Regions from separate parts of the Sebaldella termitidis ATCC 33386 genome, predicted to be linked through region 2. Evidence: riboswitches for the same ligand, from Rfam matches in the RefSeq annotation. Region 2 holds a riboswitch; the other holds the start of a gene.
What was found. Region 2 has a riboswitch for magnesium ahead of mgtA (magnesium-translocating P-type ATPase). Riboswitches for the same ligand answer to the same signal wherever they lie in the genome.
Positions count from the first base shown of each region.

Region 1: another riboswitch for magnesium. It lies ahead of STERM_RS12595 (MgtC/SapB family protein); the one in region 2 lies ahead of mgtA (magnesium-translocating P-type ATPase).

Region 1 covers NC_013517.1:2,725,146-2,730,103, forward strand. The annotation lists gene STERM_RS12590 (phosphotransferase enzyme family protein) at 96-1,097, shown strand; M-box (ykoK) riboswitch at 1,449-1,607, shown strand; M-box (ykoK) riboswitch at 1,679-1,838, shown strand; gene STERM_RS12595 (MgtC/SapB family protein) at 1,924-2,616, shown strand; gene STERM_RS22840 (DUF3784 domain-containing protein) at 2,651-2,938, shown strand; gene mgtA (magnesium-translocating P-type ATPase) at 3,144-4,958, shown strand, end outside.
Region 2 covers NC_013517.1:757,605-762,562, reverse strand. The annotation lists gene mgtA (magnesium-translocating P-type ATPase) at 1-2,475, opposite strand, end outside; M-box (ykoK) riboswitch at 2,733-2,898, opposite strand; gene STERM_RS03470 (helix-turn-helix transcriptional regulator) at 2,985-3,293, opposite strand; gene STERM_RS03465 (hypothetical protein) at 3,439-3,660, opposite strand; gene STERM_RS03460 (hypothetical protein) at 3,772-4,140, opposite strand; gene STERM_RS03455 (OmpG family monomeric porin) at 4,363-4,958, opposite strand, start outside.

The sequences.
Region 1 (4,958 bases), 2.0 Mb from region 2:
ATATTCCTATTTTTCTTATATAAGTCATGGTATAATACTCTTTTATAGTATATTTGTATATTGAAAAAATTTATATTTTTAACAGGAGAAAATATATGAGTAAAAATAATAAATTATTATTACAGCACGCTGAATCACTTTATAATGCTAAAGTGGTAAATGAAAACATTTTGGGGAATTCCGCAAACTTAATATTTGAAATAGAAATAGAGCAAGTTCCTTTTATATTAAGGGTATCAGAATACAGCAGCCAAAAAAAATCACATATAGATTTTGAATTACACTGGGTAAATTATTTAACGAATAAGCTAAATAATATAGTTAAGCCTATAAAAAGTATCAATAATAATCTTTATGAAATTATTCAGGCTGATGATAAAAGCTATATTTTATGTTTATTTGAAAAAGCGAATGGTAAAATCGCTGACTGTAATAACCCAATGGAATTTAATGACAAATTATTTTTTGATCTAGGTATATTAATGGGAAATATGCATAGATTAACAAAAGAATACAGCAAAAATCTAATAAAACAAAAGTTTGAATGGTGTGTTAACAGAGATGACAATACATTTTGCAGGGATGAATTGATTTCGGATGAAGATATTCAGCTGTTTGAACGAAGATACTATACTGAAATTCAGGCCCTTCCAGTATCAAAGGATACTTATGGAATAATTCACAGCGATATACATTTATATAACTTTTTTGTTGATAATGATCATATTAAACTATTTGATTTTGATGACTGCCGATTTGACTGGTATGCCAATGATATTGCACGTACTCTTTTTTTTATGGTACAAATATTCGGACGTTCAAAGCCAGAAAAAGAGCGTACAGAATTTGCAGAATCATTTTTAACAACATATTTAAAAGGATACAGGCAAGCAAATATAATCGATAAATATTGGATTCCAAAGTTTAATTTGTTTATGAAATATAGCATGACGGACGGATATAAATTTGTGAAAAATCACTGGAGGAATGAATCTGTTAACCCTCATCAAGAATATCTGGACTGGCATAAAAACAGAATAATTAATGATTTGCCATACGTGTTTATCGACTATAATAAAATCATTGCCGGTCTATAAGTTTATCTGTACAATAAAGCACCTCTTTTACGTACTTTTTCTATATTTGGATGGGTAAGTTACTCTAAAAGGAGCGGATATAGCAATGCGGATTACAAATCTTTATTTTCTGATGTATTCCGCCTGACATAGATAATAATATTTTCTTTCAACCATCTATAACAGATATAATAAGATATTTTCTAATGTTAGCATAATTTGATTTCATATCTGACATATAGTTAATACTTTTACCATATATTTTGTAAATAAAATAAAATATTTTTTTCAAGATAAATACTACACTTGAATAAAATAATAATTTTTTTGTATAAAAAAAATCTTGACAAAAAAATATCTCAGGTGTATACTGAGAAAAATCGGTAGGTGAGGCTAACATAAGGATAAGGATTGCTGCCGCGAAAAGATGGAGACATTTTTAGCAGGTCTGAACAGTCTGGGTCGAATAAGGCTCAGAATAATGCAATTTCATTGCCTTATGAAGTTAAAACTTGAACGATGATTACATTTTATAGTGATTTGTAATTTTTAGTTCGTGTTTTGACGAACTTTTTTTATTTTTACAGAATAGGATTTTTTGTTAGTATAATCGGTAGGTGAGGCTAACATAGGGATAAGGATTACTGCCGCGAAAAGATGGAGACATTTTTAGCAGGTCTGAACAGTCTGGGTCGAATAAGGCTCAGAATAATGTAATTTCATTGCCCTATGAAGTTAAAACTTGAACGATAAACTGCATTGTATAAATATACATATGTTTTTTTGGATTCGTGTTTTAACGGATCTTTTTTATTTTAAATTTAAATTCTAACCGGAGGTGAGAAAAATGATGAATTTATTAATGCAATTATCTTTATCAGTTATTTTAGGAACTTTAATAGGGCTGGAGAGACAATGGCGTCAAAGAATGGCGGGTTTACGTACTAACGCCCTTGTATCGCTGGGGGCAACTCTCTTTTGTATTTTATCTATTCGAATAGGAAACGGAGCAGATGCAAGGATATCAGCTTATATTGTCAGTGGAATAGGATTTTTGGGAGCCGGGGTTATTATGAAAGACAGCGTAAATGTAAGAGGTCTTAACACCGCCGCAACATTATGGTGTTCTGCTGCAATTGGCAGTTTTTGCGGGATGGGTAACATAACAGAGGCAGTAATAGGAACAGGATTTATATTAATATGTCATCTTTTACTCCGTCCGATTGGGAACAAAATTGATAAATATGCATTTTCTGCTAAACATAGTAAAAATGGTGACCTTGAGTATGAAATAGTAATTATTTGTAAGCCTAAAATAGAAAATAATATCCGGATATTACTAATAAACTGTATTGATAAAGATAAAAACCTATTGCTGCATTCTCTGAACAGTATTGATGAAACAGAGAAGAAAAATGTAACAATAGTGGCTGGAATTTTATCACAGGAAAAAAATGACAGTTATATTGAAAAAATTGCTTCCAGACTGACTATAGAGCCGGATGTTTCAGTGGTAAAATGGCAGTTATTTGATAATTAAAAAGGAGTGGTCAATTATGTATATATGTTATGTAATGTCTTTTATTATGATTTTTATTAGTTTTTTATTTTTTACATTGAAAATAAAGGATAAAATTAACGGGTTTAAAAACCTCAGTTCCAGTGAAAAAGAAAAAATTAATATAAAAGGACTTTGTTATAATATCGGGGTTTTATTTGTCATCTGTGGTCTTATATGGGCTTTGGCCGGATTTTCAATTCTTTTCAGAAGTAATTTTCTTACCGGCGCAATATTTTGCTGGATATGTATCTGCATTATAAATATTACAGCTATAAATAAATTTGAACTTTATAAAAAATAGTTAACCTGTTTGTAAAATATAATATATAATTTTTTTATCTGAAAGGCGGTGAATGAGAAAATGAATGAAGGCGAATTATGCAGGAGTGAAAATTTTATAAAACATATGGTGATAAACAGCAGGCAAAACGCTCTTTATTCACTCATTCCGTTTCTATGAAAATTTCACTCTTCTAAAACAATTACACTTTAGAGGAGGAAAGAAAATGAAAAATAACAAAATGAAAACTCAGGAAAATGTTTTTAATAACAATATTTCCACAAAACTAAAATTTCTTGCTGGTATAGAAAGCACAGATCTTTTAAAAAAATTAGGAACTTCTGATACTGGATTAAAAAATGAGAATATTGAAAAACAAAGGGAAATATTTGGGGATAATAAAATAGCATATCAAAATCAAAAGTCACTTATACATAGAATTTTTAATGCTTTTATAAATCCTTTTACTATGATTCTCCTGTTTCTTGCAACAATATCATTTGTTATGGATATTTTGATTCCCGTAATGAATAACCATGCAGACGAAGCTGATTTTTTAACATTGATAATTATCATAACAATGGTAATTATAAGCGGACTGCTTCGTTTTACTCAGGAAACACGTTCTGGAAATGCAGCCCAAAAATTACTGGAAATGATTACTACTACAACATGTGTAGAAAGAGATAATAACGGGAAAACAGAAATATCTCTGGATGAGGTTGTAGTGGGAGATATAATCCATCTTGCTGCCGGAGATATGATTCCGGCAGATATGAGAATTCTAAAAGCCAAGGATTTATTTATCAGTCAGTCTTCTCTTACCGGAGAAAGCGAGCCTATAGAAAAATTTCCTGCTGCTGTCCAAAAAGAGTATGACTCTTTTACAGATTTTCCAAACCTTCTTTTTATGGGCAGTAATGTTGTCAGCGGCACTGCAAAAGGAGTTGTTGTATCGACTGGCCAAAATACAATGTTTGGAACAATGGCAAAATCTATTTCGGATAAACCTGTGATAACAAGCTTTGAAAAGGGGGTCAATTCAGTATCATGGGTACTTATTCGGTTTATGTTTGTTATGGTTCCGATTGTATTATTTGTCAATGGATTTACAAAAGGTAACTGGATGGAAGCTTTTTTGTTTGCAATATCTATTGCTGTAGGACTAACTCCTGAAATGCTTCCTATGATAGTTACTACTTGTTTGGCAAAAGGTGCAGTGGCTATGTCTAAGAAAAAAACAATTATAAAAAATCTGAATTCTATACAGAATTTTGGTGCAATGGACATTTTGTGCACTGATAAGACTGGGACTATCACACAAAATAAGGTTATCCTTGAGTATCATCTGGATGTTCAGGGAAAAGAAGATACACGGGTATTAAAACACGCTTTTTTAAACAGCTATTATCAGACCGGTTTGAGAAATCTTATGGATATAGCCATTATTAACAGAACACTGGAAGAAAAAGGAACAGAAGATATATTAAAAGATCTGGCCTTAAAATATGAAAAAGTAGATGAGATACCTTTTGATTTTAACAGAAGAAGAATGAGTGTAGTGGTATCTGATTCAAACGGGAAGAAGCAGATGATAACCAAAGGTGCTGTGGAAGAAATGCTGTCTGTCTGCTCATTTGTAGAATATAGCGGGAATATAGAGCCAATTACCTATGAATTAAAGGAAAAGATTTTGAAAACTGCAGATGAGCTTAATGAAGACGGGATGAGAGTAATAGCAGTAGCTCAGAAAACTAATCCTTCACCTGCAGATTCCTTTTCCGTAAAAGATGAAACAGATATGGTTCTCATGGGATATCTGGCATTTCTTGACCCGCCTAAAGATTCGGCAGCGGCAGCTATTAAGTCATTATCTGAATATGGTGTCACAACAAAAATTCTTACAGGTGATAATGATAAAGTTACTGCCTGCATTTGCAAGCAAGTCGGTATAAAGGCGGACAATATTTTATTAGGTTCTGAAATTGAAAGCCTCACAGATACCGAACTAAGTATTCTCGCGGAAGAAACTAATGTTTTT
Region 2 (4,958 bases):
TATCATTGCAAGGAATGTAAGCATCATTACCGGGAATGAAGCCGAATCCTGAATAAAAGGTATCTTCTTTGTACGTATCATATGTACAATCAATGTTTGCGACAAAAGTCCCTCTACAAACCATCCTGAATGAAATAATGCCTGTGCAGCTTCTGTTCCTGCACTGCATTTAAATACAAACCACATCACCAAAAAAGTAACTATATCAAATATTGAGCTTATCGGTCCTATAAAAATCATAAACCTGCTTATTCCAGATGCATCCCATTTTCTAGGCTGCTTTAGATAATCTTCGTCCATCGTATCCCATGGTATCGAAATCTGCGAAATATCATAAATAAGATTTTGTATAAGTATATGTATCGGAAGCATTGGCAGAAAAGGCAAAAATATACTTGCCACAAGTACACTGAACATGTTACCGAAATTTGAGCTCGCAGTCATTTTTATATATTTTATTATATTTCCGAAAGTTCTTCTTCCTTCTATTACTCCTTCTTCAAGCACCATAAGACTTTTTTCCAGAAGAATAATATCAGCAGATTCTTTTGCTATTTCTACGGCTGTATCGACAGATATTCCTACATCTGCGTCTTTCAGCGCCGGTGCATCATTGATACCGTCACCCATATATCCTACTGTATGCCCTCTTCTCTGAAGCGCCTTTACCACTCTTGATTTTTGAAGCGGAGATAATTTTGCAAATATTGTAGTTTCCTCCACAATATTTTCCAGCTGTAGCTCACTAAGCTCTTCTACCTCTACCCCAAGAATTATTTTTTCTGCTTTTATTCCTACTTCTTTACATATTTTTTTTGTTACTATTTCATTATCACCTGTAAGCACCTTTATGCTGACACCGTACTCATGAAGCGCCTGTATTGCTTTTGCCGCACTGTCTTTAGGAGGATCGAGAAAGCCTATGTATCCCATCAGGAGCATATTTTTCTCATCTTCCACACTGAACAGCCCTTCACTTCTCGGATTCGTTTTCTGTGCCACTCCTATTACCCTCATACCGTCCTCATTCAGCTCTATTGCATTTTTTCTTACTTCATCCTTTATGTTATCAGTAAGCTCTATTGCTCTGCCGTTATAAACAGTATGACTGCATATCGAAAGCATTTCTTCTATTGCACCTTTTGTTACCATCTGCGTTTTCCCGCTTTTATCCTTTATTACCACTGACATTCTTCTTCTTGCAAAATCAAATGGTATTTCATCTACTTTTTCATATTTATCCTGTATTTTTTCCAGTCCTATTTCATTTCCATATTCTATAACTGCCAGATCCATAAGATTTTTGAGTCCTGTCTGGTAGTAGCTGTTCAGATAAGCATGCTTTAGAACATTGTCATTTTCATTACCGTGTACATCAAGATGCTTTTCAAGTACAATTTTATCCTGTGTCAGAGTTCCTGTCTTATCAGTACAAAGTACATCCATAGCACCAAAATTCTGTATCGAATTCAGACTTTTTACTACTGTTTTATGCTTTGACATAAAAACCGCGCCTTTGGCAAGGTTAGTGGTAACTATCATAGGAAGCATCTCGGGAGTCAGTCCCACGGCTATAGAAACAGCAAATAAAAATGCACTCAGCCAGTCGCCTTTTATTATTCCGTTTATTAAGAATACCAGCGGTATCATTACAAGCATAAATTTTATCAAAAGCCAGCTTACACTGTTTACGCCTTTGTCAAAGCTAGTCTCAGGTCTTTTTTCCGCAAGACTTTTTGCCATAGAACCAAAATATGTTCTGTTTCCTGTATTGACAACTATTGCAATTCCGCTTCCGCTGACTACGTTTGTTCCCATAAAACATATATTATCCAGCTCAAGGACTGTTTTCTTTTCATCCGGATTTTTTATAACATTATATTTTTCAGCAGGCTCTGCTTCTCCTGTAAGCATAGACTGACTTAAAAATAAATCCTTTGAATATATTATTCTCAAATCACCGGGAATTATATCCCCTGCCGCAAGCCTTACAATATCACCCGGCACCACATTTTTCATCGGAATTTCCTGTCTGTTCCCATCCTTACGCAGCACATCACTTGTATTATGAACAAGCGCTTTCAGCTTCTCTGCCTCTTTCCCGGATCTCATTTCCTGAACAAATCTCAGCATTCCGCTGATACCTACCATAAGACCTATTATTATAACTGTTGTCCAGTCTTTTTTACCCTGTGTTTCCATAAATACGTCCGTTATGAAAGAAACTCCCGCAAGTAGCATTAATACAACTACAAAGGGATTTATAAAAGCTTTTGATAACTGTGTTATCCATGTTTCCTGTTTATTATGCTTTACTTCGTTCAAACCGAATATTTCAAGTCTGTCCTCAGCTTCCTCTTCGCTCAAACCTCTGCTGCTGCTTTCTAATCCTTCATATACCTCGTTCATGTCCATTTCTGCATATCTAAACAGATCTGCAGCAGAAAAAGACAGAAAATTTTCTCTTTTTTTCATTGTCCTACCTCCAAAGCTATTATTTTTAATCTATGTCTCAAAAATATAAAGCCTTGAAGAATTTCATACAATAATTTTCCAAAAATTTATTTCATTACAATATGATGGAAGAAATCCTTCCACTTTCCATGCAAATACTTATATTATATGTAATTCTCCTGTGCTCTATATTCTTACTGGGTTCTTCCGGCATTTCTTCCACCTCCTGAATTTAATATTTATAAATAAAAAAACGCCCACATAAAGACGGCGAAGTTTACTATTACAGTATCGTACGAGTTTTAGCTTCTCAGGGCAATGAAATTGCATTATTCTAAGCCTTGAATCGACCTAGACTGCTCATACCAAAACGAAAAAATGTCTCCATCTTCCCGCGGCAGCAATCCGTATCCCTTGAGTTAACCTCACCTACCGATATTCAATTGACAACATATTATACTCATAAAAAAATACAAATGTCAAATTTTTTTGATTATTTGTTTTAATGTAATGACTTTTATCTGTTCAGATTATTTTCTCAGATTTCTCATATCCAGAACATATAAATTCTCATTTTCAAGTTCGTTCATTAATACTTCAAAAAACTTAAACTTCTTTACAAAAGCACTGTTAAAAAAATAAACTTCTTTTCTGTCTATTTCCCTGTCGATAATGACTTCCAGATTAATCAGCTCTTTTATATGCTTATGTATTTCAAAGCTCGGCATATTCAGTACTTCATTTAGCTCATCCTCGCTTATTGTCTTTTTGCAGTTAATCAGATTAAGAATTCTCAGTACATCTTCCTGTGCAATGCATTTTAATATTTTAGAAATCATATTTTCTCCCTTTTTTCTTTACTATAGCATGAATGAGATGATTTGTATATGAAATAATCAAGGGTTGATATCTTTTTTACGTGAAAATAAGGATAAAATAAAATTATTGATATATTTTTCCTTTTTTCAATTTTTATCCTCTAAACTACTTATTTTTATGATGCATTCTCAAATAAATTCTTCCGTTGCAATTAGAACAAAATATAATTCTTTCAAATAAAGTTGTATCAATCTCGCTCTCTGCATTGATATCTGTTACTTCAAGCTGTTTATATTTACAGACAGGACAAGGAATTTTTATTTTTGGATCATTTGCTAATAATATCCCTATTTCTTTCCATTTTTCATTCATCTTCTTATTTTTCACGGCTGACTCCCATTTTCATTGCTGTTTTTTTATTCATTGATCCATTTAAGACATTCTGATAAATTTTATTTTTCCATATCAAAAAATTCAGTTCCTTCTTTTTTTTCAAAATTAACATTTTCCCCAGTCAACCGGCATACCGATTTCAATAAATTTTTCAATCGGAAGAATACATTCATGGTCATTATCCACATAAATATTACGTAAATAATTATCCTGCTGCAATATTTTTTTCATAAGCTCTTTTGATGTATAAACCATCACAATAAAGCGGGGATTTTTAAACGGAATTTTCAAAAGCTCATCTTCTTCATAATCATCAGTCAGATTATCCAAATCATAGAAAATATGGTCTTTCCCATAATCTACACAATACCTGCCTTCATCCACATCATAGCAATTTATACTTTCATAATGCTCTATAGCCTTTATGCTGCTAATATCAAAATTTTCATCACCTATCAAAATAATCCACTGCATCTTTCCACCTTCATATATATAATTTTTCTGCTTTTATTTCTAAATTTTTCCGGAGCTATTTTTAGATAAAAAACTCATTATCTGATTATAATATTTTATCTTTTCTTTTGATCCTCTGTCAAATTATTACTGCTGTATTTTTACCTTACCTAAAAAAACCGCATGGAATAATTCCAGACGGTTTTATTGAATATATTTAAATAAATCATTCGGCATTTTTACTTAGAATGTGTAATCTACACCAAGCTTAAGGAATACTTTATCTCTTTCATTCATTTTCACTCCTGAAGCAGTCTGCATTTCTTCATCCTGATAATATGCTTCACCATACACACCTATACCGTTTTCTGCAGTATATCCCATTTTTGCTCCGTATCTGTTTCTTAACTTATTATCATTATCATAACCAAGAACTGTTTTTTCACTCTTATCTATTCCTATTCTTACAAAAGGAGATACGAATACACCGTTATTGAATTTTTTCTCATAAGCAAGTCTTAACTGCCATTCATCATAGCTGTAAGCCTGTACTTGAGCCGGTGATTTTTCATCTTTCTCATATTCATTGTAGACGCTGAATAAAACAGCCTGGTTTCCTTCAAATTTGTACTTTATCCCTGTTTCTATCTCATGATAATAGTCATCCCAGTTTTTAGTATCAGCCATTCCTCTGTATGCCTTAGTCGGCTGATATGTAAACATCCAGTTATTGAACAAAGTCCACTGGTCATTGAATTTATAATCCCAGTTCGGCTTAAATCTGTTTCCCCACTGCTCATCAGGCGATTCTCTTAATTCTCTTATTCTCAATTCATATT